DNA from 3 places in the Paenarthrobacter sp. A20 genome. Region 2 is predicted to be linked to each of the others. Evidence: predicted binding sites of a transcription regulator. Region 2 holds the regulator's gene; each other region holds the start of a gene.
The links. The regulator LexA, encoded in region 2, represses DNA repair genes until DNA is damaged. The targets are predictions, from matches to a motif close to TCGAACANNTGTTCGA.

Region 1 (10,643 bases), on a different contig from region 2:
GCGCCGTCGTGGGAAAAGTACTCACCCCATACCAAAGCGCCGGTCCAATGCACCTCAAGCTCTGGTACTTCTTGTGCAAGCCGGTGCCAGTGGTCGCGACCTTGCGAACGCAGTTTCTCCTCGGGGCTACTGTCCTGAGGTGACCTGCCGATCCAGGCAAACGAGTGTTTAGTAGCACCGCTACCGGGCAAAGCAGCATCGATGAGGGTGACCCCGGCTCCGGCGGCGGCCAGTTGATAGGCAATTGACGATCCGACAATGCCGGCTCCGACCACAATTACTTCGCGAGACACCATTCAAGAGACCATATCCCACGCCCGCGGGGTTCCAGTTTCAAGGAAACGGGACGTCGGCTGACAGCACGGAGCGCCTGTCCCAAGCTAAGTACGATTGGTGCCCATGGACCAAGAAGCTATTGAAGATGCTGTGTTGCCTGATTACCGGACGTACACCTCCATGTCGATCGAGGGTGAAGCTGCCGTGGGCCGCATTGCGATTTGGGCTGCGTGGCTGGAACAGACCTTGGCCCATTTTTGCTCGGCTCTTATCAACGGCAGGGCAGGTGTGGGATCGACTCTGACGGAAGGCATGACGGCATCGCAACTGATCCAGACATCAAAAAAGATCGCTCTCTCCGTCTACTCACCCCTGTCGCCGGAATTGCAGGAGCGGGTCGTGAAAGTTCTGTCGACTGCAAAACAGGCGTTGGATCAGCGGAATAGGATCCTTCATGCGCCAGTGGGAGGATCGCTGACCCCAGGCACAACAGCGTTCTACAGCCGCCGGCTGAATGCTAAGGGCCTGCTGGACGCCGTAGTCCACAGTCCAGAGGAATTGGACGTGATGGGTGCGAAACTGCATGCAGCCATGGAAGAAGTGTGGGATTGCATGGGAGATGTCGAGCGTGCGCTGGCAGTTCCCTAGCCAAGTGAGCTCGGCATCGTCAGTAGGTTGCGAGCCCTGGCGATGCCGCTCCCAGGACTCCTGAGGATCTTGAGGCGACCCGGCACGAGGCGACATGGGCAATCAAGTGGAGAATGGGCTCATGTGCGGCAGATACGTGATGTCCAAGGCAACAAGCGATCTTCTGAGCCATTTCGAGGCCAAGGAAGTTGAAGGCAGCCCTCCTGGGCCGAGCTGGAACGTCGCCCCGACGCAGAACGTGCCGATCGTGGCCGAGCGCCTGGACGAGGGAACCCTTGACCGGCGCCTCCTGATAGCAAAGTGGGGTCTGGTTCCGTCCTGGGCAAAGGACACCAAGATTGGCTCCAAGCTGATAAATGCTCGCAGCGAGAGCATCCTGGAGAAGCCGTCGTTCCGTTCTGCTGCGGTCAAGCGCAGGGCTATCGTTCCGGCCGAGGGCTACTACGAATGGCAGAAGACCGAGGACGGGAAGAAGATCCCGAACTATCTGTTCTCCGAGAAGGAACCATTGTTGGGCTTCGCCGGGCTGTATGAGTTCTGGCCCGATCCTGAGCTGCCCGAGGACGATCCTGAACGGTGGCTGCTGACCTGCACAGTCCTGACCACAACCACCCAGGACGCGTTGGGACACGTGCACGATCGCTCTCCGGTCATCATTCCGCAGGAGCGCTTCGCGGAATGGCTCGACCCGGACCTGACCGACAAAGCCGACGTCCAACACCTGCTGGATTCCTTGCCGGAACCGACCCTGACCCCGCGGATTGTCAGCACCCGCGCCAACAGCGTCCGGAACAACGGACCCGAGCTGATTGAACCCGCGGAGTGACGGACCCCGACCGCCAAAAAAATCTTTCAATTTTCCCGTCACGATTGCCACTCAGCGGGCACATATAAAGGGGCAGTGCAACCATTGGCCGTTAGGCTGGGCTCAAAATCAGTTCACGTCGGCAAGGAGCGAATCGATATGGCCAGAGGCAACGACAACGACCGGTACGTAGTCCCCAACAACGATCGCGGCGGCTGGGACGTAAAGAAAGAAGACGCCAAACGCGTCTCCGCCCATGAACCCACGAAAAAGGCCGCTGAGAAGCGGGCCAAGGAAATCGTGGAGAACACCGGCCGGGGACACGGCGAAGTGCGGATCCAGAACAAGGACGGCAAGTTCAGCGACAGCGACTCGGGATCCAAGAACGAGTCACCAGCCAAGGACACCAAACACTAAACCCCGGCAGGCTCGAACCCTCTCCGGGCATGCTCTGCTTTTTCGCGGCTCTGGTTATTGTCAGAAGCTCCTGAGAGACTTCCTGTCAGGAAACCCTGACAGGAAGGCATGATGCCATGGGCTGGATCTCGAACGACTACAAGCACGAGGGCTGGGTAGCGTCGGTTGCGCCGGACGGCAGGCTCTCGTCGACTTCGACCAGGGAGGGAATGCTGTTCCTTGGGATCACCGGGGACTATCCATCAGGAGGGGACTTCGCGCCCGACCAGGACCTCATTCCTGACGACAAGATTATGAACTGGCGCGGAGCCTGCGAATGCGGCTGGCGCGGAGAACTATGGCAACGAGTTCTCACACCTGCAGAAGCTAATTTTGAGGCGCGCAGGGAATACCTTGCACCAGGGGAAGCAGCCTTCGTCTCTAGCCTCGTGGAAGATGCTGTTCACGAGGAATGGCTTGCCCACATTGCCCCGTCTGAAGCGATCCTTGGTGTGGAGGCCGCTGCGAGGGAGCACCGCCAGGCCGGGCATCGCCTGGATAGGACCGTCGCGGCTGCGAAAGCCGTCGGCGCTTCCTGGACGGATATTGGCCGGGCGGCTGGGATCAGCCGCCAAGCCGCCCACGAACGCTGGGCTGATAAATAGCCCTGCCCCGGCCCTTCCGGAGATAGGGTGTTCGGTCCCATCCGGGCATGCGTTTGTTCAGCTCCTTGATACGGGACGGGTATTGGCCCTGCTTTGCGTGCATTCTTTGCCTTGCGACCCATGCCGCGAGGGCACGTTCGGCGGGGTCAGCGGCGTTACGGTGCGGGCGTCTGTCGTTGTCTTGCACCCACTCGATGAACTCAGTGGCCCTTTTTTGCCAGTGACGTTCGACGTTGAGCGCGATCCCGTCCAGCCACCCAGGAAACGCCGCGTCGAGTGCTTCGCTGGCTTCTTTTGCGAGGAGGCCGCGCCGCTTCTGATGTCGTAGAGCAACGAGAGCTCCGGCGAGGCGTTCAGCCTCACTTCCACTCTGACCATCGGAGGTAGGAAGGCCGCCAGTGCGCTGAACGTAGGCGGCTATTTGGTGCGCCGATTCCACGTACGAGCGTCTGTTAGTTGGTGCGGATGGCAATGACTTTGGAGCCTTCCGGGATCAGTGTTTCGGCGGCCGCTTTGGCGTTCTCGTACGTCTCGCCTTCGGCGTCGACATGGCTTACTTCGCCGGTGCCGGCCTCTACTGTCAGGGTTACTTTCACTCCCATATTTTAGGCCGCCTTGCCTTGGAAGGTCCGTTCGAGCCCAACGAGCAGGGCCGGCGTCCTGTCGCTGCGTCGGAGGTCCACGGGTCGTGATCCCTGCAGGGCGGGAGAGGGGACCATCATCCAGAGCGCGAAGTAATTGTGTGGGATCCGTAGCTCCATGGCCCGTTTGAAGAGTTCCAGCACCACCGGGTCCAGGGTCAGATCGGGCCGGAACTGATAACCAGGGCAATACGTCCCACCGTCCAGGAAGACCCTAACCAGCTCCCGCATGACCGGCTCGGGATCCTCATGCACGGCAGAGAACCGTTCCCGGACCTGTTCCAGGCTGGGAAGGTGGAACTCATTGCGGATCCGCTCCCACAGCTGTTCAGGGACATGGGAGCGGTACAGATCAGCCGGCACTAGCTGATGGATTCCAGCTGCCACACGGTAGCCAGCGGCTCCCGCCGCAGCGTGAACGTGCGCAGTTCGGCATTGGATGACGGTAATTTGGCTTGGAGTTGCCAGTGTTCGACGCTGACCAGATCGCCGGTGCCGACCGCTGCCCGGGTCCGGGTTTCCCACCATGCGTCCCTGGTGAACCAGTGAGCGGTGTGGACGTCGGGATCGACCATCCAGATCCGGCCGTCGTGGCGGATCGCCAACGGTGTGCCGTCGGGGCTGAACCGGACATCGACGTCTTGGGGGGTCGTGGGTGATTCGGGTGCAATGGTCATTGCGGTTTCCTTTCTTACCTTGGCGCCGGTCAGGCGGCCTTGACGAGGGGGAGTTCGTCCCAGTGGGTGGTGTACCTGGGGGAGAGCATGTCGCGTTTCATAGACCAGTCCGGCCCGCCTTTGATCCCGGCATGACCGAGCCCGATGGAGCCGCGGCCGTACCGTTTGGCTACGTCTTCGAGCAGGATCCCAATGCCGCGTTCTTCGTGCGGGTTCTCGAACAGTTCCAAGGGTTTCTGGTTCCCGGACGGGCGCAGGTCGGTGACCATGATCCCGGCCCGGACATACTTCACGCCCTCGTAGACCTGGGGGAGCAGCGCGTGGGCGGCCTTCGTCAGCAACACCGGGTCAGCGGTGGGCATCGGCAGCGCCAGGCAGACCGAGGGGAAGGACTTTTCGTTTGGGTTGAAGTGCGACGTCGCCGCGAACGCCGTCAACACTTTCGCTTGCAGGCCGTGTTTAGCCAGACGTGCGGAGGCCATTTGCGCGTACACGCTCATGACCTGCCGCAACCCTGCCGTTGTGGTGATCGGTGTGGAGAAGGACCGGGAGAAGATCAGCTGGTCCCGGCCGATCCGTTCCTCTTCCATCGGAATACACGGGGTGCCCTGCAGTTCCAGCACGGTGCGCATCATGACGATGGAGTACTTGTCCCGGATCGCGACCGGGTTCGCCCGGGTCAGGTCCAGGATTGAGAAGATCCCCATCGCGTTCAGACGCTTGGTCAATCTGGTGGCAACGCCCCAGATTTCGATCACGGACAGCTTGGCCATCAGCGCTTCGCGCTGGGCTGCCGGCACTGATTCCCAGCGGCAGACACCGTTGAAGGCAGGGTTGTTCTTCGCCCACTTGTTGCACAACTTGGCAAGGGTCTTCGTGGGTGCGATCCCGACGCAGACCGGCACGCCGACGTGCCGCCGGCACGCGGCCTTCATCTCCCGGCCCAGGGCCAGCAGCTCGTCCGGTTCGCCCTTGACGCCCAGGAACGCCTCATCGATGGAGTAGACCTCAAGCCAGGCTGAGTAGCGACCCAGCAGCTCCATGACCCGGGCGGAAATGTCCCCGTACAACTCGTAGTTGCTCGACAGGGCCACCAGCCCCCATTCCTTGGCCCGTGGCCGTAGCTTGAACCACGGATCGCCCATGACAATGCCCAGGCGCTTCGCTTCTGGGGAGCGGGTGACGGCGCAGCCGTCATTGTTGGAGAGCACGATGACCGGTTTGCCCTCCAAAGCAGGGTTGAACGCGCGCTCGGCCGAGGCGTAAAAGCAGTTGACGTCCACGTGCGCGATTTCCTGCATCCGGCGCATCACCGCGGGCTTAGACATGGTGCAGGCACCTCGTGGCCACGCCCCAGATCGTCAGTTCCGACAAGGCCGGAACCTCAATATCAGGGAAGCGTGGATTGTCGGCCTGCAGGATCACGCCTGTGGGTGTGATCCGCAGCCGTTTGATCGTTAGTTCCCCGTCCAGGACGGCGACGACTACGGAACCGTCCTTCGGTTCCAGTGCCCGGTTAACGATCAGCTCGTCCCCGTCGCTGATCCCGGCTTGTTCCATGGATTGGCCGGTGACCCGGACGATGAAGGTGCTGGTCACGTCTTTGATCAGGTGCGCGTTGAGATCGATCCGTCCGTCAAAGTAGTCCTGGGCGGGCGAGGGATAGCCGGCGGCCACCGCTACCGGTGACAGCTGAACCGTCACCAGAGAGAGTCCCGCGTCTATCACACGGGGGCCAACTATCACGCCCACAACACACCCTTTATTCGAATATATGTTCGGGTTAACTGTACTCCAGGGGGACCGACACGATAGCCGCCCTAGGGGCGGCATGGACGGCTTGCACGCCAATAGGGGACAGCTTTGAGCTGTGCGGAGGGCTCCACCTGCCCCCAGTGGGCACAACCCGTCCACCACGGCCATTACGGGCGGTTAGGTCACCCCGGCCGGGGTACGTTGCAGGTATGCAGCCATTGGTTCTGATGGGCATGGTTCTGGGGGCCGCCATCCTGTGGATTGGCTTCGTTTTCTTCATGCTCTTCCGCCTCGATCGGGCCCAGAGAAGAGCCCAGCGGGCCGCTCGTAGAGACGCCCATAGAGACACGGAATGGAACCTGGCCAGAAAGAAGGCCCGGGGTTCTGTGAAGACTTCGGTCCGAGGTCTCCGGAAGCGTGCCGCGTTTCCACGGTCACGGCGTTGAGTCAGGACAGGCGAAAGGCCGGACAGGCTTCTGGGTACCGCTATCCGGCCTTGCCGGCAGATTACTGAGGCATTGATCGGCGAAATGGGGGATTATCGCCGTCTGCCACTAATCCGCTGACTCAATTGAAGACCTCTCCCTGGTCCTGCACACGAGTAGTTGGTACTCGTTTTTCAAGGGCGCCACCCAAGCCCCCTACTTGGCTTCCGCCGGGGTCTGCCGTCGAACCAAGTCCGTCCGTGCCGCCCGAACAAGAGACCAGCCATGTAACTGCCGCAGGCTGGTAGGAGCTACCTTTTCAGATGCGGCGGGAGTTCTACCTCATCGGGATCCAACTCTGGACGGACCCGGACGTATCCGACGGGGTGTCTGAAGGATTTGCCGGTCCACGCGACGTCGGCCGATATCTCAACCACTATCGGCTCGATCAGCGTCAGGTGGACCGGGTCTTTGTCTTTGCTGAATCTGTTCAGCGAGGTTTCGGTGATCTCGTCGGGAAAGGGATGCCCTGGCAGGGCCGGGCGGAGCTGGCGGCCCAGATCACGCCCCGCCCGTGTGGAAAGGACGGTTGACCGGCCCACGATCCGCAGCTGCCCACCCACCGGCAATCCGGTGATGATGGCTTGCGGTTGCGTTATCGGGCCTATGACGGCTGCGCAGACCGTATCGAACGTGCTTTTTGTCTTCAGCTTCAACCAGGACCTAGCGGCGTCATAGGGCTGGGATCCCCCCTTGAAAACCAGCCCTTCGACCCCTGTGGCTGGCAGGTCCTTCAACCACGTCTTCGCTAAGTCCATGTCCGCGGTGGTGGGGGAGAGGTTCAAAGGGGCGGCCCAGCACCGGGCCAGTTCCTCGAGCAGCTGCCGGCGGCCCGTGAAAGGGACGCCCCGGATGTCCTGCCCGGCAACGGCCAGCACGTCAAAGGCTGCGAACGATGCCGGCAGTTCGTGAACCAAGGCCGGCAGAGCCGTCCTGGAGCTGACCATGCGGCGTTGCAGCGCTTCGAAGTCCAGCCGGTCCCCGTTCCAGATGACCGCTTCACCGTCCAGCACCACGCCGGGCGGAACCTGGGCCCGTACAGCTGCGCATAGCTCAGGAAAGATCCGGGAGAGTTCTTTGCCCTGCCGGCTCCACAGGGTCACCCCTTCAGAATCACTCAGAACTATCGTCCTGTAGCCATCCCATTTCGGTTCGGCCCAGATCCCGCCCGGGAGGGCATTGGGTCCGGGGAACCTCTTGACGAGTTTCGCCAGGGCAACAGCAACCGGTGGTTGCAGTGCCCGCGGGATGGACTCGCTCATGGGATCCCGTTCTGTTCGTGCCGGTACGTGCGGCCGGCCATAGAAGTGGCGCCCGGTTACAACTCCACGGGGTGCTCAACAGCGAACCGCACGGGGGACTCGCCCTTGATCAGGTTCTCCGGTTCGGGATTCATGACAGACATGGTGATCTGATCGATGAAGTATTCAATATCCGCTTCGGGGACATCATCGCGGGCTTCCATGGGGCCGGGACGGCCAACTTCGAAACCGGTGATCTCGTCGTACTCTTCCACGCACATCTCCAGGGTTTCCTGAACTGCGTTCGCGAAACCCTCGGCCGTCTCCGGATCCAGGAAGCCCTGGATCTCCAACTCAGCGCTCTTGTCCTCGTTCTGGACGTTCACTTTAAAACCAAGCATGCTGCTCCTTTGGGTGTCGCTCTGTCTAGTAGCGCTGCTGATCCGGGCGGCGCATAATCTGAACCGCGCTACCAAGGCAGACCACGCCGGAAACCATCAGGATCACGGCGGAGGCAATGAGGTACCAGGTGCCGCCGGTGGTCAGGGCGCAGTAGAGGCCGTACACAAGGAAGCCAGTCCCCAATAGCGCCCAGATCAGCGCTGCGTTCTTCTTGTCCATGGCCCCAGCCTAAAGGCCAGAACGGACCTTCGCTGCGCTTCGGACTGTAAAAGCATTTCTTGGCCTTACATGTGGCTGGGTTGTTCTCCGTACAAGGCCACTGATCGTAGCCGTCCGGGGGCCCGACCCGTCAACCCACGCAACCGGGCAATCCCACGCGGTCGCTGCGCTCCCTTATTTCGCGGGATTCCCCGGTCACTCTTCGGGGTTGACGGCCCACCCTCGACCGGCTGGACCAGTGGGGGCCTCGCACGGCGGGGCAGGAAGGAGGTGGCTACATGAGCATCGACGAAGCGATCAAGCTCGCGACTTCGGTCGTGAGCTTGATGACAGCTGTCATCGCTCTACTCTCCATGCGGAACGCGCGCTTAACAAGCAAACGCTCCCGAGCTGGAACTCGGAAGCGCAAGCGTAAAGCAAGGAAGTAGGTGTAGCTACGAAACCCGGTGGTCGTGACCGCTTTGGTTGCGGCCACCGGCTCCTTCTCAGACTAAGTCCTACTCACCGATAAGGAAACCTCATGGATCCACTGACCATCGTGAACTTCGTTCTCTCGCTCACAGCACTGGGAGCGGCGATCCTGGCGTACCGCGCCACCTCCAAAGTCCCCAAGGAAGACGAAAGCTAAGCCGGATCCGGGGCGGGCCTGCCACACGGCGGCCCGCCCTACCGGGCCGGGTCGCCCTTCGGACTCCGAATGAACCGTCCTACGAAGTCAGCGGGTTAACAACACAATCGCTATCGCCACTCCAATGAGGACGGCAAATAGCCCGACAACGACCATGTACCCAGGCTCTGGCCGACCCATCAACTTGGTGCCCGTCTTAACAAACCTTGCTTGCTGAGAGCCTTCCATCAACTTGCTGAGCGCCTTGCGCTTTACGATCACGAGAACACCGATAAGTACGGCCACTCCCGCAACAACACTTCCAATGAGTAGCTCCACGGTTCAGGTATCCCATCCTAAAGATTGAGGCCAGCCTAGCCCCTTAGGGCCAGCATGCTCGCGGGGCTCGCACCCCTTTTTGGGCGTCCACTCTGCTTCGCTCCGTGGCCGGCTGTTGGGCCCGGTCCCGACGTCGCAGAGCTCCGCCGTGCCCGGTCCTGTTGTGTCTACGACGTTTTTGGCTGCTGTCCTTCGGATTGTACGTGTCCGCTCCACCCCGTCTAGCCCCTCGCAGGCTCCGGGGCCTGCGGTGTAGGAAATGTCCCTACGGCGCTCCTGCGTCGCTTATTTCCTCCGGGAATTTCCCACACCTTGCCCAAGGGTAGACAGGCCTCCGTCGGCCACAGCTCCGCAAGCTTCGCCAGCAGCCAAAAACAACAGGGGGAGAGGGGAGCTGGCCGGTCACCATTGGTCGCCCCACCCACCCAACTTCTCGGACAAGAAGGAGCAACACCATGAACGCAATCAGCGTCCAGACGATCACCACCGAGGACACCGGCGAAACCATCCACGACGTGCCCGTACTCGTGGATTACCACATGAACGACGGCTACGACTGGATGGAACTCATCTCAGAACACGGCTGGGTAGTGATCCCCAACTGGGGATGCGACGGCTGGGACCTCGGCCAGTGGCCCTACGTCATGGTTGCCGGAACCCGCACCGCCGACGCGATCGGCAACCTGTTCGGCATGGCCACCTACTGCGAGGGGGACGTGAAAACGACGTTCTACCGGACCAAAGCCCGCTTCTGGGACGCGATCACCGAAGAGGCTTTTTCCCACTGGAAGAACGGGCAAGCCCAAGGCCCGGAAGACCTGCCCGAAGCCGCCGCAGAGCTACCCAGCCGCTACCGCATCCCGCCCACGTTCCAACCAGCAGCCGCCGCCTAACAGCCCCTTGACTCCTTGCCGGGCGGACCCCCACCGCCCGGCAAGGCACCGAACCAGCAAAGGACCAGGAACAATGACCGAAAACCGCAGCATCACCAACAGCCCGGCCCAAGCCGTGGTCTTCCTCGAAACCCTCGCCGCAATCATCGAGAAGTCCCCCGTGGCCTACAGCGCCACAGGTGCCGAAGACCTCGCCGCGCACATCCGCGGCATGGCCGCAGCCGTCACCACCGGGGCCAGCGTGAACCCCGGCGAGCTGACCACCACCCGGCAATACGCGGCACTGGACTGGCACAACGAAGCCGTGGCCGTCCTGTTCGCCGCAGAACACCGCCCCACGTTCCTCTAGCAGGAACCGAGAACCGATGTGCTGCCCGGCCAGAGCCGGGCAGCACATCCCCACCACTTCAAAGGAGCCAGCACATGAGCAACGCCACCACAACCCCCAAAGGCATCACCGCCCTGATCTACCGCGACGCCCTGGGCACGGACTTCTCCAATCAGGGCATTTCCGCCCGCGTCATGGAGGTAACCGTCATCGGCGAGGGCATCGACCCCGTTTTCGAAGCGACCGAGGAACGGCCCGCCGTCCGG
Region 2 (10,643 bases):
TGAAATCCTTGTGACCGCCCAATCGGGGCGAAAAGCCGGGGAAACCCATCGGCTGTCCGGTCGGTCCAAGGACCAGCGACTGGTCCACTTCTCCGTGCCGGCCGGGGCTGAGGCTCCCCGTCCGGGCGACTTCGTCACAGTCACCGTCACAGAGGCAGCCGCCTTCCACCTTGTCGCGGATCCTGCCAGTACAGAGGAATATCTTTTGCGGCGTTCCCGCGCTGGTGATGCGTGGGATCGTTCCCAGGCTGATTCCTGTGGGGTCCCAACCCCGGGATCGCCCTCCGGCAAGGCCGGGGTGTCCTTGGGCATGCCGGCGCTGCCGGTTCGCCGAGCCTAGCTGCGGACCTCCGGATCACATGTCGGATTTCCCTCAGGAAACACCCCAGCCTGTCATTGCTGTCATAGGACCCACCGGTTCCGGCAAATCAGATCTGGGCGTCAACCTCGCGTTGGCCCTGGACGGTGAAGTCATCAACGCCGATGCCTTGCAGTTCTACCGGGGCATGGATATTGGCACGGCCAAGATCACCGTGGCGGAGCGCAAGGGCGTACCTCACCATTTGCTGGACACCATGGACGTCACACAGGAAGCCAGCGTGGCCGGCTTCCAAGAGGAATGCCGCGCTGCCATCGAGGACATCCACTCGCGGGGGAAACGCGCCATCGTGGTGGGGGGCTCTGGACTGTATGTCCGGGCAGCCTTGGACGTCCTGGAGTTTCCCGGCACTGATCCGATGATTCGAAGGGCGCTTGAAGAGGAGTGTGAAGTGCGCGGGCTCGCACCGCTGCGCGCCCGCCTGGAAGACGTCGATCCCGTGTCCGCGGCCCGCCTTGGAGACGCCCGTCGAGTGATCCGTGCATTGGAAGTGCACCAGTTCACTGGGCGTCCCTTCAGTTCGTTCATGCCGCAGCGGGAGTATTTCCAGCCTGCCCTGCAGATCGGCCTGGCCGTGGACAGGGACGTACTCCGGGAGCGGCTGGCCACGCGGGTTCATCGGATGGTGGAGGCCGGCCTCCTGGATGAGGTTGAACGCCTCGATGCTGCCGGACTGCGGATGGGCAAGACCGCCTCCCGTGCTTTGGGTTACGCGCAGTTCCTGAGGGTTCTGGATGGCGAAAGTGACGTCACGGCTGCGGCGGAGGAAACCATCGTGGCCACCAGGCAGTTCGCCAGACGCCAGTTGACGTGGTTCCGGGCAGATCCCCGCATCACCTGGATCGACTGGCAGGATCCCGGCTTGGTGGCCAAGGCTGTGGCAGCTGCCACGCAGTAGCCTGGGCAATTTCTGGCCGAACATGCGTGGAAGGTAGCCTAGTCCCATGGATGAAACCGTCGCAGTTCCCGCCCCGCAGTCCGATACTGCCGGTGCTCCCGTAACCGCTTCCAGCCTTACCGGTCTTGGGTTTTCCAAGGGCCACGGAACGGGCAACGACTTCGTCCTGATTGCCGACCCCGGAGACGCGCACGAGATCACTCCCGAGCAGGTTGCACAGCTGTGCGATCGGCATGTGGGGATTGGTGGAGACGGCCTTATCCGCGCCGTCCCGTCACGTTTTCTCCCTGAGGGCCGGGACCTGCTTGAGAAGGATCCGGACGCCGAATGGTTCATGGATTACCGAAACGGCGACGGTTCCCTCTCGGAGATGTGCGGTAACGGCGTTCGTGTCTTTGTCCACTTCCTCATTGCCGAGAAATTGGTGGACCTGGGTCCGGGCGAAACTTTGACCATCGGAACACGCGGCGGCATCAAGAAAGTGGTTCGCACCGCCAACGGCTATGCCGTGGATATGGGCCCGTGGGAGTTCATCTTCCCGCAGGAAGCCACCAGCAAGGCCATGGATGCCCTGGTCAGCGCTGAAGGGCTGGAAGTGGCAAGGCCAGGCCTCTCAGTCAGCATGGGCAATCCACATACCGTGGTTGCCCTTGCGGAGATCAGCGAGCTTTCGGCCACGCAACTGTTCAAAGCGCCGGTGGTTGATCCCAAGCCGGCCAACGGAACGAACGTCGAGTTTGTTGTTCCTGCAGAGCCGCTGGTTGAAGAGGGCGTGGGCACCATCACCATGCGAGTCCATGAGCGTGGCGTGGGGGAGACCCAGTCATGCGGTACCGGTGCCTGTGCCGCCGCGGTCGCCATCCGTCACTGGGCCGGCAATACGGCGCCGAACGATTGGCACGTCAAGGTTCCCGGCGGCGTCGTTGACGTTAAGTTCTTCCCCGGCGCGGGCGGTCGCGAGCACGTAGAGCTCAGCGGCCCTGCCGTCATCGTGGCTACTGGGACGCTTTCCTGACCCGAATAATCCTGAAAGACTTGGACGTACTCTCGCGCGAAACCGTGTAAGTGCTGTCCAGTTCACCGGCGAGCCACCGCTGGAGGGAATCGGAGCCAAGGTTCTTTTGAACCACCAGCCATGCATTGCCTCCTGGGGCAAGGCGGGGAATCCACTTCAGCAAGAGCGAGTGAAGTTCATCTTTGCCGATTCGGATGGGCGGGTTGGACCAGATCGTGTCGAATTCGACGCCGGCGTCCACCTCGTCGGGGAGGCTCGCCGTCACGTTGGTCAAGCCCAGGGCCGCGGCGTTCTCGTTGGTCAGCGTGACGCACCGTTCGTTGACGTCCACCGCGTGCACCTTGGCATGGGGTGCCATCAAGCCCAACGTCAAGGCGATGGGACCCCAGCCACAGCCGATGTCCAAGAGGTTTCCCTGCGGCGAAGGCGGCGGAACTTCCGAGAAGAGTATCGCGGTACCTTTGTCGACGCCGTCGGGGCTGAAGATGCCGGAGGAGGTCTGCAACTGGCGCGTGGCTCCAGCGAGTTCCACCGTGAGGGGCTTTCTGGTGAAAGGTCCGGCTGGTTGGGCGGTGAAATAGTGTGCAGACTCCATAATTTGCCAGATTAGTTGGCTAACGGCGCCATGGGAAACTGCCCCGGCCAAGGGGTGGTTTGACACCGGGTGATAATGTGGAACGCATGTTCTTGATCTTCGAGTAAATAGCCGAAACCCGCCTGGTTCATCAGGCGGAGCACGGCACCGCCCGCGATGCAGGCCCGCCTTGGCCATCAGCCAAGCACGGGTCTTTCCGCCAGGCAGGTCCTACCGGCACAATCCGTTGGCTTTTTCCCGTCACGGACTCCTTGAAGATCCCACTATCCAGTCAGCTTCCTGATCCGCCAACCATTGCGGTTGCACGGTCGAGGCGGGCAGTGTGCAGTCTCCAGGTCGCCAGGAACCTCTGCGCGGATCCAACCACGCCGGAACACAGCAACCGCTGCCCATGCCACGGGTGGCCGTTCAGCACAGGAGGCCCTTTTGCCCCAAGCCCGTCAGCCCAGCGCGAATAGCGCCCCATTGAGCAACAAACAGCACTATTCTGGAATTGCCGAACAGTCTAAGGAGACCATGACCACCCAGAAGCACTCCGGATCCGATTCCGACGCCCAGGACATGAGTCCTGAACAAATCCAGGCCGTCATCGACCGGATACTTTCCAAGGATGTACCTGCGCCGTCATCCGATGACAACGAAGCCAATGGTGTGTTCGGCAAGGCGCAGGCGATTTCGACGCTTGACCAGGAACACAGCATTTACGACGGCGACCAGGAAGACCTGGCTGAACGCCGCGCACTGCGCCGCACCGCAGGTCTGTCCACTGAACTCGAAGACGTCACCGAGGTCGAATACCGGCAGCTGCGCCTTGAGCGCGTTGTCCTCGCCGGACTGTGGACCGAAGGCACCCTGGCCGATGCCGAGAATTCGCTTCGCGAACTTGCTGCGCTGGCAGAAACTGCCGGCTCCGAGGTCCTTGACGGTTTGGTCCAGCGCCGCACGAAGCCGGACCCGGGCACCTTCCTGGGATCGGGCAAGGCCCAGGAGCTCAAGGACATCGTTGCCGCCACCGGTGCGGACACCGTAGTGGTGGACACTGAGCTGGCACCGTCCCAGCGCCGCGGCCTTGAAGACATTGTCAAGGTCAAGGTCGTGGACAGGACCACCCTGATCCTGGACATCTTCGCCCAGCATGCCAAGAGCCGGGAAGGCAAGGCCCAGGTTGAGCTTGCACAGCTCGAATATCTGCTCCCGCGCCTCCGTGGCTGGGGCGACTCCATGTCCCGCCAGGCCGGTGGCCAAGTGGGTGGAGCCGGCGCAGGCATGGGCTCGCGTGGTCCTGGTGAAACAAAGATCGAACTGGACCGGCGTCGCATTCGCACGCGGATGGCCAAACTGCGTCGGGAAATCGCCGCGATGAAGCCGGCCCGCGAGACCAAGCGTGCCAACCGTCGTCGCAATGCTGTTCCTTCTGTCGCTATCGCCGGTTATACCAACGCCGGCAAGTCGTCGCTCCTGAACCGCTTGACCGACGCCGGTGTCCTGGTGGAAAACGCCCTGTTCGCTACCTTGGATCCCACCGTTCGCAAAGCCCAGACTCCGGATGGCATTGGCTACACGCTGGCCGACACTGTTGGGTTCGTCCGGTCTCTGCCAACGCAGCTGATTGAGGCCTTCCGGTCGACGCTGGAGGAAGTTGCTGACGCGGATCTGATCCTGCATGTCGTGGATGCCTCGCACCCGGACCCAGAAGGTCAAATCGCTGCCGTACGGGCTGTTTTCACTGAAGTGGACGCCCGCAAGGTTCCTGAGATCATCGTCCTGAACAAAGTCGATGTGGCGGATCCTTTCGTCGTGGAGCGCCTCAAGCAGAAGGAGCCCCGCCATGCGGTGGTTTCCACTCGTACAGGCCAGGGCATCGCTGAGCTGTTGGAAGACATCAGCCAGTCCATTCCGCGGCCGGGCGTACGGCTTGAGCTGCTTATTCCCTACGACCGGGGAGACATGATCAGCAAGCTGCACAGTTCTGATTCGGAGATCCTGAACCTGGAGCATGAGGAAGACGGCACCCGCGTGGTGGTCATGGTCCGCGAGGGCCTGGCAGCCGAACTGGAGTCTTTCGTCAGCAATGGTTGAGAAGGTGGCGGCGGACGCCGTCGAATCGGTGGGAGAGAAAGCCACCCTCGAGCTGTTGGATCGTGCTGTCGCCGGCATGGGCGGTCAAAGCCGTGCCGGCCAGCACGAAATGGCCAAACATGTCACCCGGGCGATTGAAACCGGGGAGCACCTGCTGGTCCAGGCAGGAACGGGAACAGGTAAGTCTTTGGCGTACCTGATTCCGTTGATCGCGCATTCCATGGACAGCAACAAACCGACGCTCGTGTCCACCGCCACCTTGGCACTGCAAACCCAGATTGTTGGCCGGGATCTTCCCCGGCTGTTGGAGACCATCAACCCTGCCCTTGAACGACCCGTCAACGTGGCGCTCGTGAAGGGCAGGGCCAACTACGTCTGCCGCCAGAAGCTGGAAGGTGGGTTCCCCAGCGAAGAGCCGTCCGAGGGGCAGCTGTTTTCCTTAGGCGAGGACACCAGCGTGCCGCACTTCGCGGCATCCATGGGCGGACCGCAGTCACAGCTCGGCAAGGAAGTGGTCCGCCTCCGCGAGTGGGCCGAAAAGACGACCACCGGCGACCGTGACGAACTGATGCCCGGCGTCACGGACCGTGCCTGGCGGCAAGTCTCTGTGACCTCCATGGAGTGCCTCGGCGCGCAGAAGTGTCCGGTGGCTGAAGAGTGCTTCAGTGAGTTGGCGCGGTCCCGCGCGGGTGAGGCCGACGTCGTCGTCACCAACCACGCCATGCTTGCCGTCAGCGCCTTTGAAGGGCTGGCTGTGTTGCCTGAGTATGACGTCGTGGTGGTGGACGAGGCACACGAGCTGCAGGATCGCGTGACCGGCGCGGTCTCGGGCCAGTTGTCTGTGGCCATGGTTCATGCCGCGGCGTCAAGCGCACGCAAGCACACCGCCATCACGGTGGATGCCCTCAACGCTGCGGCGGAGCGCCTGGACATGGCCATCGCAGGGGTGCCCAACGGGTTGCTGGCCAGTGGGCTCAACGACGAACAGCTTGACTGCCTTGACCAGTTACGCGATGCGACCCGCGCGGCGCTCTCAGATTCCAAGACCGACTCTTCCAACGCGGTCGACGGCGGCAGGCAGCTCGCTCGCTCACGGCTCATGCTCATTCTTGAATTGTGCGAGCGGATGCTGGCCGCCAAGGAGAACCGGGAAGTGGTCTGGTTTTCCCGCAACAGCACCTTCGACCCCCAACAGGGTTACTCGCAGCCTGATGAAACGGCACCGGCACTGATCAACATCGCGCCACTCAGCGTCGCGGGACGGCTGCGCGAAGGCCTCTTCGCGGGCCACACCGTGGTGCTCACCTCCGCCACGCTGGCGATTGGCTCTGCCTTCGAACCGGCGGCTGGAGGTCTGGGCCTCATCGGCGACGGCGCCCCGAGCTGGACCGGGATTGATGTTGGATCGCCCTTTGATTACCCCAAACAGGGGGTGCTGTATGTTGCGAAGCACTTGCCCAAGCCGGGGCGTGGGACCTCGCCCGAGGCTCTCGATGAGCTCGAAGACCTCATCCGGGCATCCGGCGGGGGAGCGCTTTGTCTCTTCTCTTCGCGGCGAGCTGCCGAAGAAGCCGCCGACGCCATGCGGCTGCGCCTTGACATGGACATTCTCTGCCAGGGCGAATCCACCATGGCTGCCCTTGTGAAGCAATTCGCAGATGAGCCGGACACTTGCCTGTTTGGCACCATGTCACTCTGGCAGGGCGTCGACGTGCCGGGTGGTTCGTGCCGTCTGGTGGTGATTGACCGCATTCCCTTCCCGCGCCCCGACGATCCCCTGATGACTGCCCGCTCCCGGGCAGTCGCCCAGTCGGGCGGGAATGGCTTCATGGCCGTGTCAGCAACGCATGCCGCCATCCGCTTGGCACAAGGCGCTGGGCGCCTTATCCGTTCAACGGGAGACAAGGGAGTCGTGGCCGTGCTTGACTCACGGCTGTCGACGGAACGCTACGGCGGTTTTCTGAGGGCTGCGCTTCCGCCGTTCTGGGCGACGACGGACAGGGCGGTTGTGCGCGGCGTGCTGGAACGCCTGGGCTCCGCCAAGGCCTCCTAGGTCCAACAATGCCTCGTGGGGCCAACAAAGCCTCCTGGGTGCGGCAAAAGCCGCCCAGGAGGCTTGGGGTACCTACCTAGTGGGCACCTACAGGGAACGCAGAACAGAGACAACCTTGCCCATGATGGTGGCTTGGTCGCCAAGGATTGGCTCGTATTGGGTGTTCTGGGGCAGCAACCACGTGTGGCCATCGCGCTGACGGAACGTCTTGACGGTAGCCTCGTCATCCAGCAGTGCGGCCACGATGTCGCCGTTGATGGCGTCGTTCTGGCGGCGCACAACAACCCAGTCACCGTCGCAGATGGCGGCATCAATCATTGAGTCGCCTGCCACCTTCAGCATGAACAGTTCGCCGTGGCCCACAAGTTGCCTGGGAAGGGGCAAGACGTCTTCCACTGCCTGGTCAGCCAGGATGGGGCCGCCTGCAGCGATCCGGCCCACCAGGGGAACCATGGCAGTATCGCTGGCGCTGGCCAGCTCCGTGACGGCAAGGCCACCCGCGCTGCGCAGCGTCGCAGGGGCTTCGACGCCGGGAATTGGTCCGCCATCCAACGTCAACGGCATCAGGACTTCCATGGCACGGGGACGCTTGGGGTCCCTGCGCAGATAGCCGAGCTTCTCGAGCTGGGAAAGCTGATGCGTGACACTCGACAAACTTGCCAGGCCGACGGTGTCACCGATCTCACGCATGCTTGGCGGATACCCATTGTCATTCACCGAGCGTTGGATGGTCTCCAGAATTTTTTTCTGCCGGACAGTCAGGCTCTTGGGACTCTTTTGAGGCTGTTGGCTCCGCAGGGGTGCCCCGCCGCCTGTGGCTTTCGCTGCCATGTTCGCCAGTGCCTTTCCATTCGCCCCGGAACGATCCAGGGGTGTCGGGTCTGCAAAAAATGTCAGACCCTCCTGTTCCACTGAAACAGTGCTGTTTCTTCACTCAAACGTAGGGCAGGCACAGGCGTTTATCAAACATTTGTTCTAGCGAGTCTCGACACCGTTCGTTGATAAGTGCTAAAAATGTCATAGCAAGGTTCGAATATGTGTTCTATAAACCCGAACCGGATGACGGATGTTCGAACAGAGTGTTCGAACATCCGGGATCGGGGGAGGGGAACACAAAGAATTGGCAGCCATGTACCGGAATCCGGCGCAAGGCAATAGCTCAGAAGGGCTCAGCTCATGTCCGCAATCACTACGTTCGCTGATTTCCGCACTACCCAGGCGCCGACGCGCCTGCGTCTTACCCGCCGGGGTCGGATGGTCTTCTTTGGCATCCCCGCAATGCTGCTGGTGGCTGCGCTGCTGAGCCTGGCCGGTTTCATTACGTCCCCTGCCAAGGCCTCGGACTCGCAGGCGCAGCTCCAGCCGCCGGTCGCGGTGACCGTGACGGTCCAGCCCGGGCAGTCGCTGTGGGGTATCGCCGGCGCAGCTGCTCCGGAGCGCGATCCCAGGGATGTCATCTCCGAGATCATTCAGCTCAACGACCTCCATGGTGGCCGGATCCAGCCCGGGCAGCGTTTGTTCGTCCCGGCAAGCTAGCGCGTTCCACCGTGGCTGGATCCGGTGGCGCGGCGTCACAGTTACTCGGCAGTCCCGGTAGCCCCTTAAACTGTCTTGGTGAGTGACCAGCTTGAGCGACTAGACCGACTACCCCTCCGGACCAACCTGCGTGGACTGAGCCCTTATGGCGCACCGCAGCTTGACGTTCCTATCCTGCTCAATGTCAACGAGAACACTCATGGCGTTCCCGCGGACGTCCAGGCGGCCATCACGGAAGCCGTTGCCGCCGCGGCCACGGGGCTGAACCGCTACCCGGACCGGGAGTTCACCGAACTGCGCGAGTCCTTGGCCGAATACCTTGGCCACGATCTCACCCCGGACAACATTTGGGCAGCCAATGGTTCAAATGAGGTCCTGCAGCAGATCCTCCAAGCATTCGGCGGACCCGGTCGGAAGGCACTCGGATTCCCGCCCACGTATTCGATGTACCCCCTGCTGGCCAGTGGCACGGATACCGAATACGTACGCGGAGTCCGGGCAGAGGACTACGGCTTGGATGCGGCGTCGGCGGCAGCGCAGGTTCGTGAAACAGGAGCCAACATTGTGTTCCTGTGCTCGCCCAACAACCCCACCGGAACAGGCCTGGGCCTGGATGTTGTTGAGGCCGTTTACGAGGCCGGGGAGGCCAGCCAGGCCATCGTGATCGTCGACGAGGCCTATCACGAGTTCGCCCACGACAACACGCCAAGTGCCCTGACCTTGCTGCCCGGGCGCGAGCGTCTGATCGTTTCCCGCACCATGAGCAAGGCCTTCGCCCTCGCGGGCGCCCGGCTGGGCTATATGGCCGCAGCACCCGAGGTTACAGACGCCATCAGGTTGGTCCGCCTCCCGTATCACCTGTCGGCTGTTACTCAGGCAACTGCCCTGGCGGCCCTCAACCACCGTGAGGCCCTCATGGCCGACGTCGAGGACATCAAGGTCCAACGCGACCGCATCGTGACTGAACTCCTGCGCATGGGTCTCAAGCCTTCAGCCTCGGACTCCAACTATGTGTTCTTTGGCGGGCTGGTGAACCCGCACGCCATCTGGCAAGGCCTGCTTGACGCGGGTGTGCTGGTTCGCGACGTCGGCATTCCCGGACACTTGCGGGTCACCGCAGGGACCGAGCCGGAAACCACGGCCTTCCTTGAGGCGCTGGAAGCACTGCTGGACGGCCAGCCGCCACAGCGCGCCTAAACTTGTCCATAGACCCAACCCACTCTTCGTGTATAAGGACGTCCCAATGAGCGAAACCGGCGCCACGCCGTCCGCTGCCCGCACCGCGCGCATGGAGCGCACCACCAGTGAATCCTCCGTCCTGGTGGAGATCAACCTGGACGGGTCCGGTGTCTCGGACATCAGCACCTCTGTGCCTTTCTATGACCACATGTTGACCGCGCTGTGCAAGCACTCGTTGATTGACATGACCGTCAAGGCCACTGGCGATACCCACATCGATGCCCACCACACGGTGGAAGACGTGGCCATTACGTTCGGCGAAGTCCTGCGCACTGCTTTGGGCAACAAGGCCGGCATTCGCCGCTTTGGCGAAGCTACGGTTCCCTTGGATGAAGCCCTGGCCCACGCCGTCGTGGATGTTTCCGGTCGGCCCTACCTGGTGCACGGCGGCGAGCCCGCGGGCCAGGAATACCACCTCATTGGTGGCCACTTCACTGGGTCTTTGACGCGCCACGTTTTTGAAGCCATCACCTTGCACGCCGGAATCTGCCTGCACATGAACGTACTGGCGGGCCGCGATCCGCACCACATTGTGGAAGCACAGTTCAAGGCTTTTGCGCGGGCACTCCGTGCAGCGGTGGAATCCGACCCCCGGGTCGAGGGCATCCCCTCCACGAAGGGGGCACTGTGAGCGGCCAGGTCCTCAAGGACGGCGCGGTGGCCGACACCATCGCTTCGGTGAGGCCCGAGTCGCCGGAAGGCAAGCCAACTGTCACCGTGCTCGATTACGGTTCGGGCAATGTTCGGTCCGCTGTCCGGGCGCTTGAGCGTGCCGGTGCCCACGTAGTGTTGAGTTCCAAGCCGGAAGACGTCCTCAACGCCGACGGACTCGTCGTTCCCGGGGTGGGC
Region 3 (10,643 bases), 250 kb from region 2:
GCCGCGCTCCTCATGACGGTTCTCGAAGATCTCCAACGGTTTCTGGTTGCCGCTGGGACGGAGGTCCGTGACCATGATTCCGGCTTTGGCATACTTCACGCCTTCCTGGATTTTGGGGACCAGCGCGTGTGCGGCCTTGGTGAGGAGCACGGGGTCCGACGTGGGCATGGGCAGCCTCACGGTGACCGTGGGAAAGGACTTATCGTTCGGGTTGTAGACGGACGTCGCGGCAAACGCTGTTAGGAGCTTGGCCTGAAGATCGTGCTTGGCCAGCCTGGCACTGGCCATTTGACCGTAGACGCTGAGCACCTGCCGCAGCTGGTCCGTCGTCGTAATCGGTGTGGAGAACGAGCGGGAGAAGATCAGTTGGTCCCGGCCGACTCTCTCTTCCTCCATGGGAATACAGGGCGTGCCTTGGAGTTCCAGGACGGTTCGCATCATGACAATCGAGAACTTGTCCCGCAAAGCAATCGGGTCGGCGCGGACCAGGTCCAGGATTGAGAAGATTCCCAGGGCGTTCAGGCGCTTGGTAAGCCGCGTTGCCACACCCCAGATTTCAATGACGGACAGCCGTGCCATGAGAGCTTCGCGTTGGGCTTCGGGGACCGAGTCCCAGCGGCATACGCCGTGGAAGGCTGGATTGTGCTTAGCCCATTTGTTGGCGAGCTTGGCCAGGGTCTTGGTGCGGGCGATTCCGACACAGACCGGAACCCCCACATGCCGTTGGCAGGCTGCCTTGATGGTGCTTCCCAGCTCCAGCAAGTCCTGCGGTTGTCCCCTGACTCCGAGAAACGCCTCGTCAATGGAGTAGACCTCCTGCCATGCCGAGTAGCGGGCCAGGAGCTCCATGACCCGGGAGCTGATGTCGCCGTACAGTTCATAGTTGCTGGAGAGCGCTATCAGCCCCCATTCCTTGGCCCGTGGGGCGATCTTGAACCACGGCTCCCCCAGCCCAATGCCCAGCTTCTTGGCTTCCGGCGACCTGGTCACGGCGCAACCGTCATTGTTGGACAACACAATCAATGGCTTGCCCTCCAGCGCGGGGTTGAATGCCCTCTCCGCCGACGCATAGAAGCAGTTGATATCCACATGGGCAATCTCTTGCATTTGATGCATGAGAGCTGGCTTGGACATCATTCTCCTTGCGTTCGCCACTAGCACGCATGCCCGCAATCATCACGCAGGACACCCCATGCATTCGAATATATCTTCGAATGCATCAACTGTACCGCCGACCGGCGACAAGAAACCGCGTTGCAGCAGCGACCGAACTCCGCCCACAACATCAGCTCCAGTTCGATATCAACCTGCCGCTGATCACACCGCTTGGGTTAGTCGTGGGCGGGTTCGCCCCTGACTTGGTGGTCGGCGTGGTTGATGGTCTCCTGGATGAGCCGGAGTTTGGCGAGTTGCCAAAGAAGGTTGAGGCGGGTCGGTTCGGCCAGCATCCGAAGTGTCACGGCTGCGCTCTCGAGCAGTTCCGGCCCGGACTGACACCATCGAAGAGTAGACCCATCCTTCAAGTGCATATGTCGCGTATGTGCACTCAAAGATAGAACGGATCAACTCGGGGATCAGCGGGGGCGGCGACAGCTAGATGTGATGCAGGCACGTGGTTGCCACGCCCCAGATGGTCAGCTCAGACATTGCCGGCACGCGAATGTCCGGGTACTTGGGATTGTCCGCCTGGAGGATCACCCCTGAGGGCGTGACGCGGAGCCTCTTGATGGTCAACTCACCGTCAAGGACAGCCACGACGACGGACCCGTCCTTGGGCTCCAGCGCCCGGTTAACGATCAACTCGTCCCCATCGCTGATCCCGGCACCCTCCATGGATTGCCCCGTCACTCTCACCACGAAAGTGCTGGTGACATCCTTGATCAGGTGCTCATTGAGATCGATCCTGCCGTCAAAGTAGTCCTGGGCAGGCGATGGATACCCTGCCGCCACCGGGATTGGAGCCAGCAGTACCGACATCAGGGAAAAGCCCGCATCTATCACGCGGGGGCCGACGATCACGCCCACAACACACCTTTATTCGAATATATGTTCGATACTTGAGTGTACAGCGGTTGGCGGACATTGTTCGATCTCCACCCGAAACCTACCCGCGGAACCGTGAAATCGCGGGCCGGAGATGGCATGGCTGCTGGTCCCCGCCGGGGCGGGGAAGGCAGATAGAGCTATCCGCCGGTTCCCGGCCGGGCTGGTGCTGTGATCTCGCGCGCGGGCAGGACGGCGGCGTCCAGGATGGTACGGTTCCCGAGCGGCCGTTCGAGATCGACAGCGAAGGGCGTCGCCGGGTTTCCCTGACAGGTGGCCCACTGCGCCCCGGCGGGCTGCACCCCCAGGACGACCTCGACCGTGGACTCTGTTTCGACGAGCTTGACGACGTCAATCCGGCCTTCGGCGTTCTTCCCGGAGTTGCAGTCGAACTCCGTGACGAGGAGAGCCACGCGATCGGACTCAGGGGCCGGCGGCAACGAGGGATCAAGAGTGACTGCGCCGGCTCTCAGCTCGCCAAGGTCCAGCGTGGGCGTGCAGGTCGATGACTCGACGACCGCCCATACCGGTTTACCTGGTTCCGATGCCATGGAGTGGGTGGAAATGACGATATACATGTAGTCGCGGACATCGCCGTGGCCGTGATCCTGGGGAGCTGCGAGTTTGTTCATGAGCATCACACGATCGCTGCTCTCCTGCGCAATCAGCCAGGTGACCGGGTCAAAAGCCGTGACCCCACGGCCGGCGAGAGCCGGGGCGGCCTCCGGGCCGAGCTCGCTGGCCGGTCGTGGATTGTCCAGCGCCTGACGCGAAACCTCGTTGCCTTGGCACAGCACAACTTCCGGTCGGATTTCCGGGGTTGGGCTCCCGGCGGACGGCAGGCTGGCAGACGGCAAGCCGCCGGCCGGCTGTCCGAGCGATGCGCACCCCGTTCCCAACAGCATCAGGGCTCCGCAGGTCAATGTAAGGCGTGGTGCTGCTCTCAATAGTTTCCCCATGCCGCCAAGGCTACGCCGCTCACCGGACGGGACCCATCACCGGACGGGACCCATCACCGGACCAGACCTCATCATCGGGCAAGCCCCGCCCATTCGCGAACCTCTCCGGTCACTTTCCCGGCGCGTTGGCCACGTGAGGTGGCGTCAGATGTGCCGAAGATACCTCTGAGGTGCGTCCAGGAATGACCGCCAGTTAGCAACAAGATCAAGATCTTCCCAGTCGCGTGCCCGCAGGCCCCAAGGCCCGACTTCCAGGATCCGGGCGCCCGGAAGGGCCGCCAGAAGAGGTGAGTGAGTGGACATGATGACCTGGGAATCTCCGTGGGACAACAGGTCCTTCAGAACACTGAGAAGGCTGAGGCAACCGCTGAACGACAAAGCCGACTCGGGCTCATCGAGCACCCACAATCCGTGCCCCTTGAATCTGTCCAGCGCCAATTCCAGGAATGACTCGCCGTGGGACATGTCGTGGAATGGGATGTCCCCGGATGTGCTCGGGTTCATCTCGAGGTACGTGAAGAATCCGTGCATGGTTTCGGCCCGCAGGAAGTACCCCCGCCGGCTGGCACCGGCATTCCGGACAAGCTGCAAGTGGTCGGCGAGGACGGATTCGCTGGACCTGGTGGTGTGCCGTGCACCGGTGGAACCGCCTTCCGGCGACAGACCGTAAGCCAGGGCGATGGCTTCCACCAGGGTCGATTTGCCGGACCCGTTCTCGCCAATCAGGATGGTTGCTGAGGTCAGGTCGAGGCCCTCATCAAGCACCTGGGCAACAGGCGGCAGCGCTGCCGGCCAGCGACCGCGATCAAGAACGTTTGCAGGGTCCTCAGCAACCCGTCGGATGGGGTAGGTGTGGAGGGGCATGCGCCCATTCTTGCAGTCACCGAATCTCCGGCTAGCGAATCACGCGGTACCGTACGTGCGTCACGAGCCCGGTCCCCCGTACGTCCACCGGCTCCAGGCGGACGTCCCCGAGTCCATCCAGCAGCCGCTCGCCGCCGTCGAGAATGACCGGCGAGATGTGGAGCCTCAACTCGTCCATCAGCCCCGCCGAGAGGAACTGCCGGGCCGTCTGCGCTCCGCCGGCGATGGCCACGTCCTTGCTGCCGGCAGCTTCCCGGGCACGGTCCAGTGCAGCCTCAATACCATTGGTGACAAAGTGGAACGTCGTGCCGCCCTGCAGCTCCAAGGGCTCCCGCTCATGATGGGTCAGGACGAAGACGGGCGCATGGTAAGGAGGTTCCTCACCCCACCACCCGCGCCAGTCCGCGTCCCAAGGGCCGGCCCCTGGTCCTGCGTACATGTTCCTGCCCATGATGTAGGCGCCCGCCTCCAGGATCCCGGCCACTTCGGCTGCGTTGGCTTCACGTTCTTCGAACTGCCAGCGGTGCAGGCTTTCGCCGCGCTCCCCCAGCGGCTGATCCAGGGACTGGTTGGGGCCGGCAACAAAGCCGTCCAGAGACACGGTGAGATCGCAGGTTACTCGGCTCATGCGCCCATCCTGCCACCCACCATGCCGGCCGTACAGGAAACAGTTGGGGCCAGGACCCTAGGCGGAGGAACCGACGGGCTCTACGCTGAACCTGTTCACCAGCGCGAAGACGCGAAGAGAGGGCAGCCATGGCACGGGATCCAAAACCCACGTTGGAGCAACTGAACATCCTGGTCGGCGAGTGGGAAACGTCCGTTCCGGGCATGGAGATCTCCGGTAGGACGGCGTTCGAGTGGCTCGAGGGCGGAGGCTTCCTCATTCAGCGCTCCACGGTCCAGCACCCCGAGTACCCCAACGCGGTCAGCGTCATCGGCGCCACAGGCTCGGACGGTGCGTTCCAGCAGCACTATTTCGACTCGCGTGGCGTAGCGCGGATCTACGACATGACGCTCAAGGACAAGTTGTGGACCCTTTTCCGGGATGGACCGGACTGGCCTCAGCGCTTTGTTGGCCGCTTCAGCGAGGATGGCACCACCATCACTGCGCGCTTGGAGCGGGGCAGTTACCCCGGTGGACCGCTGGAACACGACTTTGACATGGTTTACAGGCGCCTCGCTTAACCCGAGTACTACCCAATAACTCCACCTCATTTACAGATCCCCTGCCCGGTGGGAACATAAGCCCCATAGTCCGCGGAGGCATCGCCCGGCCACGCCCGGCGCCGTCAGCTGCAGCTATGTAGTCAGATCTCCTCTGAGAGGAACGGCCATGGGTCGTCTGGGGACCGGGAACAGTGGGGATGCGGGTACCGAACCCGCCAGTGATCCTTCACGCCACCGGGGCAGTGGCATCGAAAAAGTCGACGCAGTGGTGGTTGGTTCAGGCTTCGGCGGTTCCGTGGCCGCACTTCGACTGGCCGAAGCCGGGCAGTCCGTTGTGCTCATGGAACGCGGCAAACCTTACCCACCCGGCAGCTTCGCGCGCTCGCCGTCCGAGATGGGCAGGAACTTCTGGGATCCGGACCGCGGCCTGTACGGGCTCTTTGACGCCTGGACATTCCGTGGCACTGAGGGACTGGTGTCCAGCGGGCTGGGTGGCGGCTCACTCATTTACGCCAACGTGCTGCTGCGCAAAGACGAAAAGTGGTTCGTCAACGAGTCACCCATTCCCGGCGGCGGGTACGAGAACTGGCCCTTCACCCGGGCAGATCTCGAACCTTACTACGATGCCGCCGAGGCTATGCTCCAGCCTGTCCCCTACCCGTACAGGGACACGGCCAAAACCGTGGCCATGGAAAAATCGGCCGCGAACCTGGGCCTGGCCATCACCCGCCCGCCCCTTGCCATCACGTTCTCCAGCAGCCCGACCGCGGAACCGCGGACCAACCATGCGCTGCCCCTGCCCGGCTACGGCAGCATCCATGGCCCCGACACTGTGCGGACGACGTGCACGCTCAGCGGTGAATGCGACATCGGGTGCAACGCCGGCGCCAAGAACACCTTGGACCACAATTACGTCTCAGCCGCGGCATTCAAGGGCGCCGATGTGCGCACCTTCCATGATGTCCGCGGCATCCGGCCGCTGGATTCCGGAACGCCGGACAGCGGTTATGAGGTCCGGTACGTTGTGCACAATCCGGACCACCACGGCGAACTCCTCACCGAGCGCATCATCCATTGCCGCAGGCTCATCCTGGGTGCAGGTACGTTCGGCACCAACTTCCTGCTGCTCCGCAACCGCGGGTCCCTCCCGGCACTCAGTGACGCCTTGGGCACCCGGTTCAGCGGCAACGGCGACCTTTTGACGTTCATCATGGGCGCCAAGACTCCCCCTGCCAACGGCTCGCGTCCCGGCGTCCGAACGCTGGCCGGCAGCCGAGGACCGGTGATCACCACAGCGATCAGGGTTCCGGATTCGAACGACGACGACGGCGATGGCCGCGGCTACTACGTGGAGGACGCCGGGTATCCGGCCTTCATGAACTGGCTCATCGAAACCGCCCAGTTGGGAACCACCATCAAACGCACCGCCAGGGTCGCGGGGCAACTCTTCAAGGACAGGCTGTTCGACTCCGGCCGTTCCAACGTCTCGGCCGACCTCGCCGCAGCCTTGGGTGACGGCCGCCTATCGTCCAGTTCGGTGCCTTTGCTCGGCATGGGCAGGGACATTCCCGACGGCGTGATGACCCTTCGCGACGGCAGGCTCGCCATCGCCTGGACCATGGCCACGTCCAAGGAATACTTCGGCCGCGTCCGCGAAACCATGGAGTCGGTTTCCAAAGACCTCGACGGCGACTTCATTGACAACCCGCTGTGGTGGGCCAAGCGCGTCATCACCGTCCACCCGATCGGGGGCGCGCCGTCCGGCCGGCACCCCGGGGAGGCAGTCTGCGATTCCTATGGCGAGGTGTTCGGGTACCCGGGGCTGTACGTGGTCGATGGAGCCGCTATGCCCGGTCCGGTGGGCGCCAACCCGTCCTTGACCATCGCCGCGTTCGCGGAACGCACGTGTGCCCACATCGTCGAGGACGCGGACAGGGCGGGCCACAGAGGCATCAGTCCCGCAGATGCGCAGGCCCCGGGCGAGTCCAGCGGAAAGGCGACCGTTGAGCGCGAGGCGGCAGGCGCCGTCGTCGACGTCGGTGCGTCCGCTCCGCGCGCTCTGGCACCGGACGCTACCAAAGGCAAGGCGGCGCCCGAGGAACAGCCTGCGAGCGCCGTCTCCGAAGGGTCCGGGGTGCGCAGTCGCGGCCTGGGGGTGCCTGGCGCTCAAAACAAGGATGCAACGTCCGTGCGGTTCACCGAACAGATGCACGGTTGGTTCAGTCCCGGCATCACCGACCCGGAAAAGGGCCGGAGCCTGGGGCGGGACCGAAGCCGTCGGATCATGTTCGAGCTGACCATTGTTGCCGAGGACATTGACGCGTTCGTTGCCGACCCGAACCACCCTGCCAAGACCGAGGGCTATGTCTTGGCGGACTTCTTCGGCGGCCGGATGCCGGTGGAGCGTGGCTGGTTCAACCTGTTTGTCGAGGACACCTCCGACGACGGCGCACCAGCCAGGCGCATGCTGTACCGGTTGTGGCTGCGGGACCCAGGCGGAACGCCTTTCACGTTCACCGGGCACAAACTGATCCACAACGAGGCAGGCTTCGACCTTTGGGCGGACACCACCACCCTGTATGCGACCATCCTCAAGGGGCACGTTCCACCGGCCGGGCTGCCGGCCTCAGACGACACCGGCCATGAGGGCGTCGTGGGCGCCGGCATCCTTTACATCAGGCCTCTCGACTTCGCCAAGCAACTCACCACGTTCCGCCCCGAAGGCCCAGCCCCCGTTGCAGGATTGGTGGCCTTCGGGAAGTTGTTCGGTGGCGAACTCCGGCAGGTCTACGGTGCGGGGCTCAAACGTATCCCGTTCCCTTTCAAGCCGAAGCAATGAAAAGCTGGGAGCTCGCGAAACACCACGCCGTCCTGGGTTTCACACCCCAGGCGGCGGTTCGTTGGCTCTCACCCATGTCGCTGGCCAGGACTGCGCTGAAGGTTGCGGCGGCCACCGTATTCGCCGATTTTGGCGATAAGCGTGAGCTTGAGGGCAGCTTTCCCGCCGATCCCCTGCGCTTGGATAACCTTCCCGTCCAGGGCCAGCCGGCGCAGCCCCCGGTCAGCAGCCGGGGCCTGCCCTCGCCTGCCGGGCTTCAGGACGAGCGTGCAGCAGGGTCGGCACCTGCGGACATGTGGCTCGACTTCGCGGCCGACCTCGGCGACGGCTTCGATGCCACGTACACGGTGGCATCCCTGCTGGCCCAGGACACCCTGACCGTGGACGGACATGAGCTCCCCCGCGGCAGGATCCTGGTGCTGGGAGGGGACGAGGTCTACCCTGTGGCTTCCCCGGCGGCCTATGAGAACCGGATGGCCGGCCCGTACCGGACGGCATTTCCGGCCCACCCTCGACGGGATCCCGTACCCATCATGCTTGCGCTTCCCGGCAACCACGATTGGTACGACGGCCTCACCTCCTTCGTCCGGATCTTCACCAGGCAACGGAGCATCGGGGGCTGGCGGACCATCCAGACGCGCAGCTACTTTGCCGTCCGGCTCACCGGCGCCCCTCCCGGGCCGGGCCGCGGCGGCACGCCCGGCTGGTGGCTGTTGGGCCTGGACAGTCAATTGGGCCAGTACATCGACGAGCCGCAGCTGGATTACTTCTACCGGAACGTCACCCTTCAATTGCAGCCAGGTGACGCGATCATCCTCTGCGTGGCCGCCCCCTTCTGGGTTGACGCCGCTGATCCGGCCCTGGGTGAGTTCCGCCAGGCAAACTTCTTCGAACAGGACTACCTGCGCCGGCGCTTCAACCCTGAAACCGGCATGTTCGAAGCCACCGGTGCCAGCGTCCGGCTGTGGCTCACCGGCGACCTCCACCATTACGCCCGCTACGAGGACTCCCACCCCGGAGAGCACTCCCGCGGCCAGCACCAGGCACCGGATCCAGGCAAGACCCAGATGATCACCTGCGGGTTGGGCGGCGCCTACCTCTCGGATACACACGGGCTGCCGGAGGACATCGTCCTTCCTGCCCCGTCGGCGGCTCCCGGTGAGTCCTCCAACGGCGAACACACGGGGCTGACGGGCACGGGGCAGCCAGGCCCTGAGCCCACAGCCGCAGCCCGAACGTTCACCCGCACACCCACCACCTTTCCCGGCCAAGGAGATTCCCGCCTGCTCGGCCCGCAGCTGGCCAACCCCTTCTCGCAGTTCTGGCTCCCCATCCGCAACCCCGGCTTCGGATTGTCGCTCGGCATAGTGCACGTGGTGGCCGCCCTGACCCTGTGGACCGTCTTCAGCGCCTTCCGCGGCGAGTCGTTCGTGGACAGCCTGCGCAGCCTCACCCGCGGCAACACCTGGTTGTTGGTCCTCGTCCTGGTCCTTGCCCTTCCGCTGGTGCTGGCCGTCGCCTCCACGCTTGCCCGCTGGCTCGGAGTGGCCAAGGCAGGCATCGTCGTTTTTGTCCGGGGCGCGCTGTACCAGCTGTCAGCGCTCGCGGTGAGTGCCGCCGTCGTGATCCTGGTTCCCTGGCCAGGAAGCTGGCCGGACTTCGTGATCCTGGTCCTGGCCCTGGCGCTGGTGCATCTGGGTGGCTGGGTGCTCGGCAGCGAGGCCTTTGCCCTGTACATCCTGGCGACGCCCAGCGGAGAGGTGTCCTCCTGGAGGATGTCCGGCCAGGCAATCGAGGACCATAAAGGCTTCCTCCGCATCCACCTCGCACCCGACGGCGACCTCACCGTCTACCCCCTCATGGTGGACACAGTCTGCCGCGATTGGCAACTGGCAAGCAGCGACGACGGCGCGCGCCTGGTTCCGGTTACCGGCCTGCCCGGCGTGCGGCTTCTTGAAGAACCCATCACCATCGCACGGACCATCACCATCACACAGAAGGGAAGCACCCCATGATCATCACCCGTGCCGAGCACAGGACTGAGGTCATCCCCCTCCGTGCCCGGGACAACACACCGCTCAGCCTCGTCCACGTCACGTCGCCGGCGGAAGCCACAAAGGGTCCCGTGATACTGGTCCACGGCTCAGGCGTCAGGGCTGAGCTGTTCCGGCCCCCGGTCAAGACCACCATCGTAGACGTCCTCCTCGAAGACGGCTGGGATGTGTGGATGCTGAACTGGCGGGCTTCCATCGACCTCGATCCGCTGTCCTGGACGCTTGCCGACGCGGCCGTGTACGACCATCCTGCCGCCGTCGAGCACGTCCTGAACGCGACGGGCGCGGAGACCATGAAGGCTGTGATCCACTGCCAGGGATCCACATCATTCACCATGTCCGCCGTGGCCGGACTCCTGCCGCAAGTGGACACCATCGTGTCCAATGCGGTGTCCCTGCACCCGGTGGTTCCGGCGTTCTCCCGGCTCAAGATCGACTACCTGACCCCTGTGGTCAAGGTCTTCACTCCGTACTTGTCACCAGCGTGGGGGTACAAGTCGCAGGGGTACTTCACCCGGGCCATCCGGGGCCTGGTCAAAGCCACGCACCATGAATGCGACAACACCGTCTGCAAGATGGTCAGCTTCACCTACGGCAGCGGCCGCCCGGCCCTCTGGTCCCATGAAAACCTCGACGACGCCACCCACCAGTGGCTCAGCGGAGAGTTCGCGGAGGTACCCGTGACCTTCTTCGAAGAAATGGGCCGCAGCATCA

Region 1: the regulator LexA is predicted to act here: its motif matches at 5,875-5,890, upstream of J3D46_RS23565 (LexA family transcriptional regulator).
Region 3: the regulator LexA is predicted to act here: its motif matches at 1,199-1,214, upstream of J3D46_RS11890 (Y-family DNA polymerase).

What each region holds. Positions count from the first base shown of each region.
Region 1 covers NZ_JALJWH010000002.1:46,889-57,531, reverse strand. The annotation lists gene J3D46_RS23610 (FAD-binding oxidoreductase) at 1-296, opposite strand, end outside; gene J3D46_RS23605 (hypothetical protein) at 400-924, shown strand; gene J3D46_RS23600 (SOS response-associated peptidase) at 1,046-1,750, shown strand; gene J3D46_RS23595 (DUF2188 domain-containing protein) at 1,889-2,146, shown strand; gene J3D46_RS23590 (hypothetical protein) at 2,263-2,790, shown strand; gene J3D46_RS23585 (hypothetical protein) at 3,243-3,386, opposite strand; gene J3D46_RS23580 (hypothetical protein) at 3,396-3,794, opposite strand; gene J3D46_RS23575 (hypothetical protein) at 3,794-4,108, opposite strand; gene J3D46_RS23570 (Y-family DNA polymerase) at 4,138-5,436, opposite strand; gene J3D46_RS23565 (LexA family transcriptional regulator) at 5,429-5,860, opposite strand; gene J3D46_RS23560 (ATP-dependent DNA ligase) at 6,600-7,610, opposite strand; gene J3D46_RS23555 (hypothetical protein) at 7,667-7,990, opposite strand; gene J3D46_RS23550 (hypothetical protein) at 8,016-8,210, opposite strand; gene J3D46_RS23545 (hypothetical protein) at 9,612-10,049, shown strand; gene J3D46_RS23540 (hypothetical protein) at 10,123-10,398, shown strand; gene J3D46_RS23535 (hypothetical protein) at 10,473-10,643, shown strand, end outside.
Region 2 covers NZ_JALJWH010000001.1:2,766,613-2,777,255, forward strand. The annotation lists gene miaB (tRNA (N6-isopentenyl adenosine(37)-C2)-methylthiotransferase MiaB) at 1-340, shown strand, start outside; gene miaA (tRNA (adenosine(37)-N6)-dimethylallyltransferase MiaA) at 360-1,277, shown strand; gene dapF (diaminopimelate epimerase) at 1,324-2,292, shown strand; gene J3D46_RS12915 (class I SAM-dependent methyltransferase) at 2,273-2,887, opposite strand; gene hflX (GTPase HflX) at 3,404-4,966, shown strand; gene J3D46_RS12925 (ATP-dependent DNA helicase) at 4,959-7,019, shown strand; gene lexA (transcriptional repressor LexA) at 7,107-7,850, opposite strand; gene J3D46_RS12935 (LysM peptidoglycan-binding domain-containing protein) at 8,196-8,555, shown strand; gene J3D46_RS12940 (histidinol-phosphate transaminase) at 8,634-9,752, shown strand; gene hisB (imidazoleglycerol-phosphate dehydratase HisB) at 9,799-10,425, shown strand; gene hisH (imidazole glycerol phosphate synthase subunit HisH) at 10,422-10,643, shown strand, end outside.
Region 3 covers NZ_JALJWH010000001.1:2,517,065-2,527,707, reverse strand. The annotation lists gene J3D46_RS11890 (Y-family DNA polymerase) at 1-1,134, opposite strand, end outside; gene J3D46_RS24965 (hypothetical protein) at 1,332-1,460, opposite strand; gene J3D46_RS11885 (LexA family transcriptional regulator) at 1,594-2,025, opposite strand; gene J3D46_RS11880 (hypothetical protein) at 2,184-2,948, opposite strand; gene J3D46_RS11875 (ATP-binding cassette domain-containing protein) at 3,147-3,866, opposite strand; gene J3D46_RS11870 (dihydrofolate reductase family protein) at 3,898-4,494, opposite strand; gene J3D46_RS11865 (hypothetical protein) at 4,623-5,054, shown strand; gene J3D46_RS11860 (GMC oxidoreductase) at 5,203-7,875, shown strand; gene J3D46_RS11855 (hypothetical protein) at 7,872-9,890, shown strand; gene J3D46_RS11850 (alpha/beta hydrolase) at 9,887-10,643, shown strand, end outside.